One region of the Vibrio sp. KUL80 genome, then DNA from elsewhere that is predicted to be linked to it. Evidence: riboswitches for the same ligand, from Rfam matches in the RefSeq annotation. Region 1 holds a riboswitch; the other holds the start of a gene.
What was found. A riboswitch is a leader RNA that binds a small molecule or an ion and turns the genes downstream of it on or off. The one in region 1 is predicted to bind lysine.
Positions count from the first base shown of each region.

Region 1 (5,433 bases):
AAAGCACTAGAATGGGTTGACTTAGTACTGTGCACAGCCGGTCCGGTTGGACTATATATGGCGGGATATACAGAAGAAGAGGCAAAAAGAGAGACATCGCTGCCATTATTGCCGGGTTGTATTGCAGAGTTTAACCGTTTTGAATTTAGTCGTCCGGCTGTTAAAGAGGCGTGTGAAAATCCTATTAAAGTTTATTCACATATTGCGCCATATATGGGCGGCCCAGAAAAGATTAAAAATACCAATGGTGCAGGGGATGCGGCATTGTCGGCACTATTGCATGACATGGCAGCAAATAAATACCATAAAGAAAATGTGCCTAACTCGAGCAAGCATCAACATACTTTCTTGAGTTATTCGTCGTTTTCTCAAGTATGTAAGTACTCAAATAGAGCGAGTTATGAAGTATTAGTACAACACTCCCCACGCCTGTCTCGAGGGTTACCAGAGAGAGAGGACAGCCTAGAAGAGGCATATTGGGAAAGATAAAAAAAAGCGCCAATTATTGGCGCTTTTTTTATAAATCCACATTAAGACTGAAATTAAATTTCAAAATCTTCTAGTGATTTACCTTCGTCTAGTGCTGCTTGGATTACAGAAGGAGTACGACCTTGACCTGTCCAAGTTTTTTCAGCGCCAGTCGCGTCTACGTATTTGTACTTAGCTGGGCGTGGTGCACGCTTAGCTTTAGTTTTGCCTTTTGATTCACCAGACAATGCTGCAATAAGATCTTCAACGTCGATACCGTCTTGTGCGATCATTTGAGCGTATTCGCTTAGTTTAGCTTCACGAGCTTCTTTGGCTGCGCGCTCTTCAGCTTCAGCTTCTTGTCTTTCACCGACAACAGTAGTTAACTTTTCTAGTGCTTCTTCTAGTTGCTCAAGAGTAAGTTCACGAGCAAATGCACGTAGGCTACGAATATTTAGTAGAGTTTTGGTTAATTCAGACATGACATTCCCATGAGATTATTTATTAGTTTCGGATTAATAATAAACACCAAACAACTAATTGACAATATTTTCGTGATATTAAAACTGTAAAAATAAGAAAACTTACAAAACTCTGATAATTCAACTCTTGAAAGTAACTTCAAAGTAGTAGTGCCCCGCCAATTCAAATCTGTTTTGAATCAATAATGAACTTTTCTCCATTATTGATGTATGAAAAGTGGATTTTGTTGCATATTGTACTAATGCTCGGCTAAATCGAGTTTACTTGTCACGAATTGTTTCGAATTTCTAAGCAACTAAATAGTTCTTTAAATTAATAGCAATTAATGATGGATGCTGACAACAAGATATGTCATTGGTGGCATATATGATATCAAATACGGTATAGAGAAAGAAATTACCCTAACAAAGTCGACATAATCTTTACTCACTTGCAACATCATTCGTGTTGCATTTGGTGTTCTGATAAGTACAATGGCTCGCACCTAATGCAAGAGAAAGAACATTCTTTTAACTTGGCTTGAAATGCCAGTGAATGATTTTGCTCTTGATGTAGAGGCGCGATAGCGAAAAGTAACCATCGTTGGGGTGATACCAATGAACGATGATGAAAGGCTCTATCGCCGAAGTGAGAATAGACCATCAATCTTTCTCGCTGGGGTTGTCTTCGAAAGGAACAACACTGCCATAGTCTATTATATTGTTAAACTATGGAGCGCTACTGTAGGGTTGGGTGAAGTGTTCGCTTCCCTTTCGCTTAGTTCAACGTTTGCGTTTGGACTTCTCGTCCTTTTGCGCATGTCTGCAGTAGATCTCTAACCATAATAAAAAACTGGTTTTTGAAGATCATGAATTTAATCGATTTTGCTACATCACCACTTTCACTGCTACCGCCGATCGTAGCTCTGAGCTTGGCGATCATTACTCGTCGCGTACTACTCTCTCTTGGGGTAGGTATTGTACTGGGCGCTTTCCTTCTTAATGACTATTCTGTCGCAGGCGCGGCCGGTTACGTCTTTAATACTGTCTCTGGTGTTGTTATTGAAGATGGTGGTCTCAATACTTGGAACATGAGTATTGTTGGCTTCCTATTGCTACTTGGCATGATGACCGCGCTGTTAACACTATCTGGTGGTACCAAAGCGTTTGCTGAGTGGGCTCAAGCTCGCGTTAAGAGCAAGCGTGGCTCTAAGCTCCTAGCCGCTTTCCTCGGTGTATTCATTTTTGTTGATGACTATTTTAATAGCCTAGCTGTAGGTGCGATCTCTCGTCCTGTTACTGACCGTTTTTATGTATCGCGCGCTAAGCTAGCTTATATTCTAGATTCTACAGCGGCTCCAATGTGTGTACTTATGCCTGCGTCAAGCTGGGGTGCGTACATCATGACTATCGTCAGCGGTATCCTAGTTGCCCACGGTATCACTGAGTACTCTGCGATTGGTGCATACGTTCGTCTTATTCCAATGAACTTCTATGCCGTGTTCGCGCTACTTATGGTGTTTGCCGTTGCATGGTTCCAATTGGATGTTGGCCCAATGCGCAAGCACGAGCTAAACGCGAAGCAAGGTCTAGGTTTTGATAAAGACAAAGAGAATGACGCGAAAGAAGCGCATGAACTCAACGAAGAGCTTGATATCAAAGAAAGCGACTTTGGTTCTGTCTCTGATCTAGTGCTTCCAATTCTAGTGCTTATCGGCGCAATGGTTGTGGCGATGATTTACACTGGCGGCCAAGCATTAGCTGCTGACGGTGTTGCATTCAACGTACTTGGCGCATTTGAAAACACAGATGTAGGCACGTCACTTATCTACGGTGGTTCAGCTGGTCTTCTAACAGCAGTGTTTACTGTGGTGAAACAGAAACTATCAATCTCTGATATTGCGACGACCATGTGGATTGGTGCTAAGTCGATGTTTGGCGCTATCCTTATTTTGTTCTTCGCATGGTCGATTGGTTCTGTAATTGGCGACATGAAAACCGGTGCTTACCTCTCTTCAACCGTACAAGGCAATATTAACGTTCACTGGCTACCAGTTATTTTGTTCCTATTGTCTGGTCTAATGGCGTTCTCTACAGGTACTTCTTGGGGTACGTTTGGCATCATGCTACCGATTGCTGGTGATATGGCAGGTGCAACAGATATCGCGATGATGCTACCAATGCTAGGCGCTGTATTAGCTGGTTCAGTATTTGGTGACCACTGTTCACCGATCTCTGATACAACGATCTTGTCATCGACGGGTGCACGTTGTAATCACATTGACCACGTTGCGACTCAGTTGCCGTACGCGCTATCTGTAGCATTGGTGTCTTGTGTTGGCTTCATTACCTTGGGTATGACTACGTCAGTGTTCATCTCATTCGCCGCTGCATCAATGACATTTGTGATTGTTTGTTTTGTTCTGTCAGCACTCTCTAAAGCGAGAATGTCGCAAGAAGCAAACGTATAATCGAGAAAAGAGTCCGTAAGGGCTCTTTTTTTTCACTAGTTTTTGGTTTTCGGGCAAGCGCCTCCCTGTTTTTTATGGTTTTCTCAGTCGAGAAGTAGGGCGTATCTTTCTGATAATTGACCGTTCAGTAAAAAAATTGTTTTCAATTGAAATTAGTGGTTGAAAATCGTCTTAACCTTAGTTAGTGTGAAGGTACAGACACAAAGGAACCTAAACATAAGTATGCTAAATTTTGATATGAACATTCATCATCATCACCATCACCCAGCTTAATCTTTCGGGAGATGAACGCATACCCGAGAGATAGGTAAAACTCTCGGAGGTTCGATTTAAGATTTCAAGAATTAAACCCTCGGGAGACCAAAGCTCCCGAGGGTTTTTTCGTTTTATATTTTAAAAATCAATATTTTGCACAGGGATACAGCAATGCAAACACAACGCCTAAGAATTGCGATTCAAAAAAAGGGTCGCTTAAGTAAAGAGAGCCAAGACCTACTTAAAAAGTGTGGTGTTAAGTTCAATGTAATGGGTGAGCGCCTTGTTGTTCATTCGCTAAATATGCCAATCGATCTTTTGCTCGTTCGCGATGATGACATCCCTGGTCTAATTATGGATGGCGTGGTTGACCTCGGCTTTATCGGTGAAAACGAACTAGAAGAAGTTCGTCTTGACCGTAAAGCACTTGGAGAGGCAAACGAGTTTAAGACGCTTCGCCGTCTAGACTTCGGTGGTTGTCGCCTATCTATCGCTATCAATAAAGATGAGACTTATACGGGTCCTCAAGACCTGGCTGGTAAGCGTATTGCGACTACCTACCCACAACTTCTCAAAGCCTACATGGACGAGCAAGGTGTAGATTTTAGCGCTTGTATGCTAACGGGCTCAGTAGAAGTAGCGCCGCGTGCAGGTCTTGCTGATGCGATTGCTGACTTGGTTTCTACCGGTGCTACGCTAGAGGCGAACGGCCTAAAAGAAGCAGAAGTCATTTTCCGTTCTAAAGCGACGTTGATTCAGCGCATGGGTGAGTTTGATGCTGACAAACTAGCACTAATCGACAAACTGCTAACGCGTATGCAAGGTGTTCAACAGGCGAAAGAGTCGAAATACATCATGCTACACGCTCCAGTTGAGAAGCTTGAGCAAATCAAATCACTGCTTCCTGGTGCGGAAGACCCAACAGTATTACCGCTGTCTATGGATACGGAGCGCGTTGCTGTTCACCTAGTAAGTACTGAGAATCTGTTCTGGGAAACCATGGAACAACTTAAAGAACTCGGCGCAAGCTCGATTCTTGTTCTACCTATTGAGAAGATGATGGGGTAAGCAATGAGAACCGTAGTTTGGCAACACTTAAGTCAATCTCAGCAAGAGTCTGTTCTTGAACGCCCTGCAATTACTGAAGGCGCAAATATTACAGCGGCAGTGACTGAGGTTATTAATCAAGTTCGTAGCGAAGGTGATAAAGCCCTTCTGGATCTTACCGAGAAGTTTGATCGCGTTCGTCCTGAATCGATTCGAGTTTCTGCCGACGAGATTGAAGCCGCATCAGCGCGTCTTTCTGACAACATGAAGCAAGCGCTCGAGCAAGCGTACTCAAACATCGCTAAGTTCCACAAAGCGCAGCGCCCAGAAGCATTGCGCGTAGAAACACAGCCTGGCGTGGTGTGTGAGCAGGTCACTCGACCAATTAATAAAGTTGGCCTGTATATTCCAGGTGGCAGCGCTCCGCTTCCGTCTACAGTGCTAATGCTTGGTGTACCATCTCAAATCGCAGGTTGCCGTAAAGTTGTTCTGTGCTCGCCTCCACCAATTGCGGACGAAATCTTGTATGTCGCCAAACTGTGTAAAATCGATGAGGTGTACAACGTAGGTGGTGGTCAAGCGGTAGCGGCTATGGCGTATGGCACAGAGACAGTATCGAAAGTGGATAAAATCTTTGGTCCTGGTAATGCGTATGTCACGGAAGCTAAGCGCCAAGTGAGCAATGACTTCCGCGGCGCTGCGATTGATATGCCGGCGGGTCCTTCAGAAGT
Region 1 covers NZ_AP045841.1:1,169,287-1,174,719, forward strand. Annotated here, with positions in the region: gene AC6I8U_RS05390 (inosine/guanosine kinase) at 1-489, shown strand, start outside; gene AC6I8U_RS05395 (H-NS family histone-like protein) at 543-950, opposite strand; lysine riboswitch at 1,496-1,679, shown strand; gene AC6I8U_RS05400 (Na+/H+ antiporter NhaC family protein) at 1,799-3,400, shown strand; His leader region at 3,649-3,785, shown strand; gene hisG (ATP phosphoribosyltransferase) at 3,827-4,723, shown strand; gene hisD (histidinol dehydrogenase) at 4,727-5,433, shown strand, end outside.

Region 2 (5,433 bases), 790 kb from region 1:
CTAACCTTCGATGCCAACATCCGTGACGCCGCTGAAGTATTTAACACTAACGGTGAAGCAAGCGATGCTTACTCAACAGAGCTTCCAGCGAAATACCACGGCATGGAGCGCTTTGCTGCTCGTAAAGCTGTCGTGGCAGAATTCGAAGAGCTGGGTCTTCTTGATGAGATCAAAGATCACGACCTAACGGTTCCTTACGGTGACCGTGGTGGTGTGGTTATTGAACCAATGCTAACCGACCAATGGTACGTTCGCACTGCCCCTCTTGCTGAAACAGCAACCAAAGCCGTTGAAGACGGCGAAATCCAGTTCGTACCTAAGCAATACGAAAACATGTACTTCTCTTGGATGCGCGACATTCAAGACTGGTGTATCTCTCGTCAGCTATGGTGGGGTCACCGTATCCCGGCATGGTACGACAACGACGGCAATGTTTACGTAGGTCGCACTGAAGAAGAAGTTCGTGAGAAAAACGGTTTGGCTCCAGTTGTTGTACTGCGTCAAGACGATGACGTACTGGATACTTGGTTCTCTTCAGCGCTATGGACATTCGGTACACAAGGCTGGCCAGAAAATACAGAAGATCTAAAAACCTTCCACCCGTCAGACGTACTGGTCACCGGTTTCGACATCATCTTCTTCTGGGTTGCGCGCATGATCATGATGACCATGCACTTCTGTAAAGATGAAAACGGTAAGCCACAAGTACCATTTAAGACAGTTTACGTTACCGGCCTAATCCGTGACGAGAACGGCGACAAGATGTCGAAGTCAAAAGGTAATGTGCTTGATCCAATCGATATGATTGATGGTATCGACCTAGAGTCTCTGGTTGAGAAGCGCACTGGTAACATGATGCAGCCTCAACTAGCGAAGAAGATTGAGAAGAACACTCGTAAGACATTCGAAGATGGCATTGAACCATACGGTACTGATGCACTTCGCTTCACTCTTGCAGCAATGGCGTCTACCGGTCGTGATATCAACTGGGATATGAAGCGTCTTGAGGGTTACCGTAACTTCTGTAACAAGCTGTGGAACGCAAGCCGTTACGTACTGATGAACACTGAAGACCAAGATTGTGGCTTCGGCGCAGGTGACATCGAGTACTCACTAGCAGACAAGTGGATCGAGTCTCAGTTTGAGCTAGCAGCAAAAGAGTTTAACGCTCACCTAGACAACTACCGTCTAGACATGGCAGCGAACACTATCTATGAGTTCATCTGGAACCAATTCTGTGACTGGTACCTAGAGCTAACTAAGCCAGTTCTATGGAAAGGTAACGAAGCGCAGCAACGCGGTACACGTCGCACGCTGATCACCGTACTTGAGAAGACACTTCGTCTCGCTCACCCAGTACTGCCATACATCACTGAAACTATCTGGCAAAGCGTCAAGCCGCTAGTAGATGGTGTTGAAGGCGACACGATCATGCTTCAAGCTCTGCCTCAGTTTGAAGAAGCGAACTTCAACCAAGAAGCGCTTGATGACATCGAGTGGGTGAAAGCATTCATCACTAGCATCCGTAACCTTCGCGCAGAGTACGACATTGCACCAAGCAAAGGTCTGGATGTGATGCTGAAAGTTGCTGACGAGAAAGACGCAGCACGCCTAGAAGCAAACAAAGCGGTACTCGCTTCGCTTGCTAAACTAGAAGGCATCAAGGTACTAGCTGAAGGCGAAGAAACGCCAGCGTGTGCAACGGCACTGGTTGGTAAGTCTGAGCTAATGATTCCAATGGCGGGCCTGATCGACAAAGATGCTGAGCTGGATCGTCTAGCGAAAGAGATCGCTAAGACTCAAGGCGAGATCAAGCGTATCGAAGGTAAGCTAGGCAACGAAGGCTTCGTAGCAAAAGCACCTGAAGCGGTTGTGGCCAAAGAGCGTGAGAAGCTAGAAGGTTACAAAGAGACGCTAGTTAAGCTTGAAGAGCAAAAGCAAACTATTGCTGCGCTGTAATTAGCAAGTCTAAAAACAGAAGCCGAGAGTGGTAACACTCTCGGCTTTTTTATGTTTGAAGGACTGGGCTTACTTCAACACAGTCTCCAGAGCCTTCAAGCAAAGCGCGACGTTCTCTCTTCTAGCGCCATAACCCATCAAGCCAATACGCCATGCTTTTCCAGCGAGCGCACCAAGACCTGCACCGATCTCAAGGTTGTACTCTTCTAACAGCTGCGATCTTACCGCAGCATCATCCACGCCCTCAGGGAGATAGACAGCATTAAGCTGCGGCAGACGACTTTGCTCTTCAACCACAAAACTCAGTCCTAGGTTTTCGAGCCCTTCACGTAGCAACATATGCATATCTTGATGGCGCTGCCACGCATTTTCTAGGCCTTCGTTTTTCAAAAGCACCAAGGACTCATGAAGCGCGTAAAGGCTGTTTACTGGTGCTGTGTGGTGATAACTGCGCTTACCTTCCCCACTCCAATAACCTAACACCAAGCTCTGATCCAAGAACCAGCTCTGAACAGGCGCTTGTCGGGACTTAATCACTTCAATGGCTGCAGGAGACAGGGTGACTGGTGACAATCCAGGAACACAAGACAAACACTTCTGGCTACCTGAGTAAACGGCATCCAACTGCCACTCGTCTACCAATAGTGGAACACCACCAAGCGAGGTTACTGCATCCACAATAGATAGCATGTTGTGCTGCTTAGCAAGCGCACCTAACGCTTTAGCATCAGTCACTGCACCAGTAGAGGTCTCAGCGTGCACAAACGCAAGTATCTTCGCATCAGGATGCTCAGCTATCGCCTGTTCGACTTTCGATACCGAAACAGGTGCTCCCCACTCATCATCCACTACAATGGCTTCACCACCGCAGCGAACCACATTCTCACGCATGCGCTCACCAAACACGCCATTGCGACAGACGATAACCTTATCACCCGGCTCAACTAGGTTTACAAAGCAAGTTTCCATACCCGCACTGCCAGGGGCTGAGACCGCGATTGTGAAATCATTTTCTGTTTGGAATGCGTATTTCAATAGCACCTTCAACTCATCCATCATCCCGATAAAAAGCGGATCAAGGTGACCTATCGTAGGGCGGCTTAAAGCCTGCAACACTTGCGGATAAATATCAGATGGGCCAGGTCCCATTAGGGTTCGGTGAGGGGGCACAAAGCTTGAAATGGTCATGGGCTATTGTCCTATTAGGTTATTGTAGTTGTTGGGAAAAACATCACTTTGGACGTCAATGCGATCTACAATGGCGAAAAAACAACATTTTTGCAACATCCAACTACTCAAGTTTTTCATGTGAAATGCATAAACATCCATTGACTTTTGACACGCAAAAACGTTGAATAAACACACTATCTGTAGCCAATCGTTTTCATTGACGTTCTCGATGCTACAGCGGAAGAGGAGCACTGCCCAGGCAAGTGATTTGTGAAGCCGCAACTTCAATACAATTCACTCATGGGGAGCAGTGCCGAGATGAACTAAAATTGTCGGATTTAGTTTGTCGGTTAAATGGGCTGAATCCCTTTAACTGTCACCAAGAATTGGTGAAGAGCTTCTGAGGTCTATTCTAATATTCATATTCCTCTGCTCTATTTCTCTCTTCAAACATCGGATGTTGGGTTACCAACCATAAACTTTAACTGGAAGTCCTGGAGAATCACTGTGAGCGCATTCAATGTAGCTAAATTTGGCGGAACTAGCGTCGCCAACTTCGAAGCCATGAGCCGTTGTGCCGAAATCATCGAAAATAACCCGCAAACCAAGTTGGTAGTTAGCAGCGCTTGTTCAGGCGTGACCAACATCTTGGTTGAACTTGCAAACGGCGTTAAGGACGAGACTCGTCGTGCTGAGCTCATTAGCAAGCTTCGCGATATCCATACCGACATCATGTCAAAGCTTAATGATGTCAGCTCTATTGAAGCACGTGTAGACGCTCTGATCGAAAAGGTAGCGACGCTATCGGAAGCCGCTTGCATTGCAGCAACTCCAAAGCTTACCGACCACCTAGTGGCATGCGGTGAACGTATGTCGACACACATCCTTACTCGCCTAATGCAAGAGCGTGGTATCGATGCGGTGCGTTTTGATATTCGTGAAGCGCTTAAGACAGACAGTGATTACGGTAAAGCAGAACCAAACATCGAAGCAACCAAAGCAGCAGCTAGCGAGAAGCTGGTTCCTCTTTGCAAGCAATATGTTGTAGTTACACAGGGCTTTATCGGCTCTGATGAAGATGGCGAGACAACGACATTAGGTCGTGGTGGTAGTGATTACAGCGCGGCACTTATCGCTGAAGCCGTAGAAGCTGCAGGTCTTGAAATCTGGACCGACGTACCTGGTATCTACACAACCGACCCACGTATAGCACCAAACGCTCGTCCAATCCCAGAGATCAGCTTCAGTGAAGCCTCTGAGATGGCAAATTTCGGCGCTAAAATTCTTCACCCTTCTACACTACTGCCAGCGCTTCGCCACCAGATCCCAGTCTTTGTTGGTTCCTCAAAAGCACCACAAGAAGGTGGCACTTGGGTACGACAAACCGTAGAGAGCGCACCTCTATTCCGCGCGCTAGCTCTGCGCAATAACCAAACCATGGTCACGCTACGCAACCCTCGTATGTTCCAAGCCTATGGCTTCTTGGCAAACGTATTTACGGTGCTTGCTAAGCACAAGATTTCTGTTGACCTAGTAACGACTTCTGAAGTCAGTGTTTCTCTAACACTTGATCAAACTGATACGGGTGGCGGTGCACCAGAGCTCCCACTTGAAGCACAGCAAGAACTAGAGCAGCTTTGTACTGTTGAGGTTAAACAAGGGCTTAGCCTTGTCGCGCTTATCGGCAACCAGATGAGTGAAACCAAGGGCTCTGCTGCGGAAGTATTCGATACTCTAGACAGCTTCAATATTCGCATGATCTGCTATGGCGCTAGCCCGCATAACCTTTGCTTCCTACTCGATGAAGGCGAAGCTAAAGATGCGGTAAAAGCATTGCATGAAGACTTGTTTGAATAGGTGATAAACATTGAACAAAGGCGGTAGAAATACCGCCTTTTTTGTATCTATTGAATGGCGAATGATTGAACTTCAAAAAGCTATAGGCGTAAAAAAGCCCTAGTAATTCGACGAGGGCGCCGAGTCTAGGGCTTAGTATTTTGCAGATAGCAAAAAGCCTCGTCTTTCGACGAGGCTTCTTAATAAGTGGCGGAGTGGACGGGACTCGAACCCGCGACCCCCGGCGTGACAGGCCGGTATTCTAACCAACTGAACTACCACTCCGCAGTGGCATACTCGCTAATGCAAGTGTCCAAAATTTAAAGCCTGGCGATGTCCTACTCTCACATGGGGAAGCCCCACACTACCATCGGCGCTATTGCGTTTCACTTCTGAGTTCGGCATGGAGTCAGGTGGGTCCACAACGCTATGGTCGCCAAGCAAATTCTGTTTTGCCTTCAGATTTTC
Region 2 covers NZ_AP045841.1:374,595-380,027, reverse strand. Annotated here, with positions in the region: gene AC6I8U_RS01700 (valine--tRNA ligase) at 1-1,959, shown strand, start outside; gene AC6I8U_RS01695 (pyridoxal-phosphate-dependent aminotransferase family protein) at 2,029-3,147, opposite strand; lysine riboswitch at 3,363-3,537, shown strand; gene lysC (lysine-sensitive aspartokinase 3) at 3,637-4,986, shown strand; tRNA gene AC6I8U_RS01685 (tRNA-Asp) at 5,174-5,250, opposite strand; rRNA gene rrf (5S ribosomal RNA) at 5,291-5,406, opposite strand.
Region 2: linked by a shared signal. The riboswitch ahead of lysC (lysine-sensitive aspartokinase 3) and the one ahead of AC6I8U_RS05400 (Na+/H+ antiporter NhaC family protein) in region 1 are both predicted to bind lysine.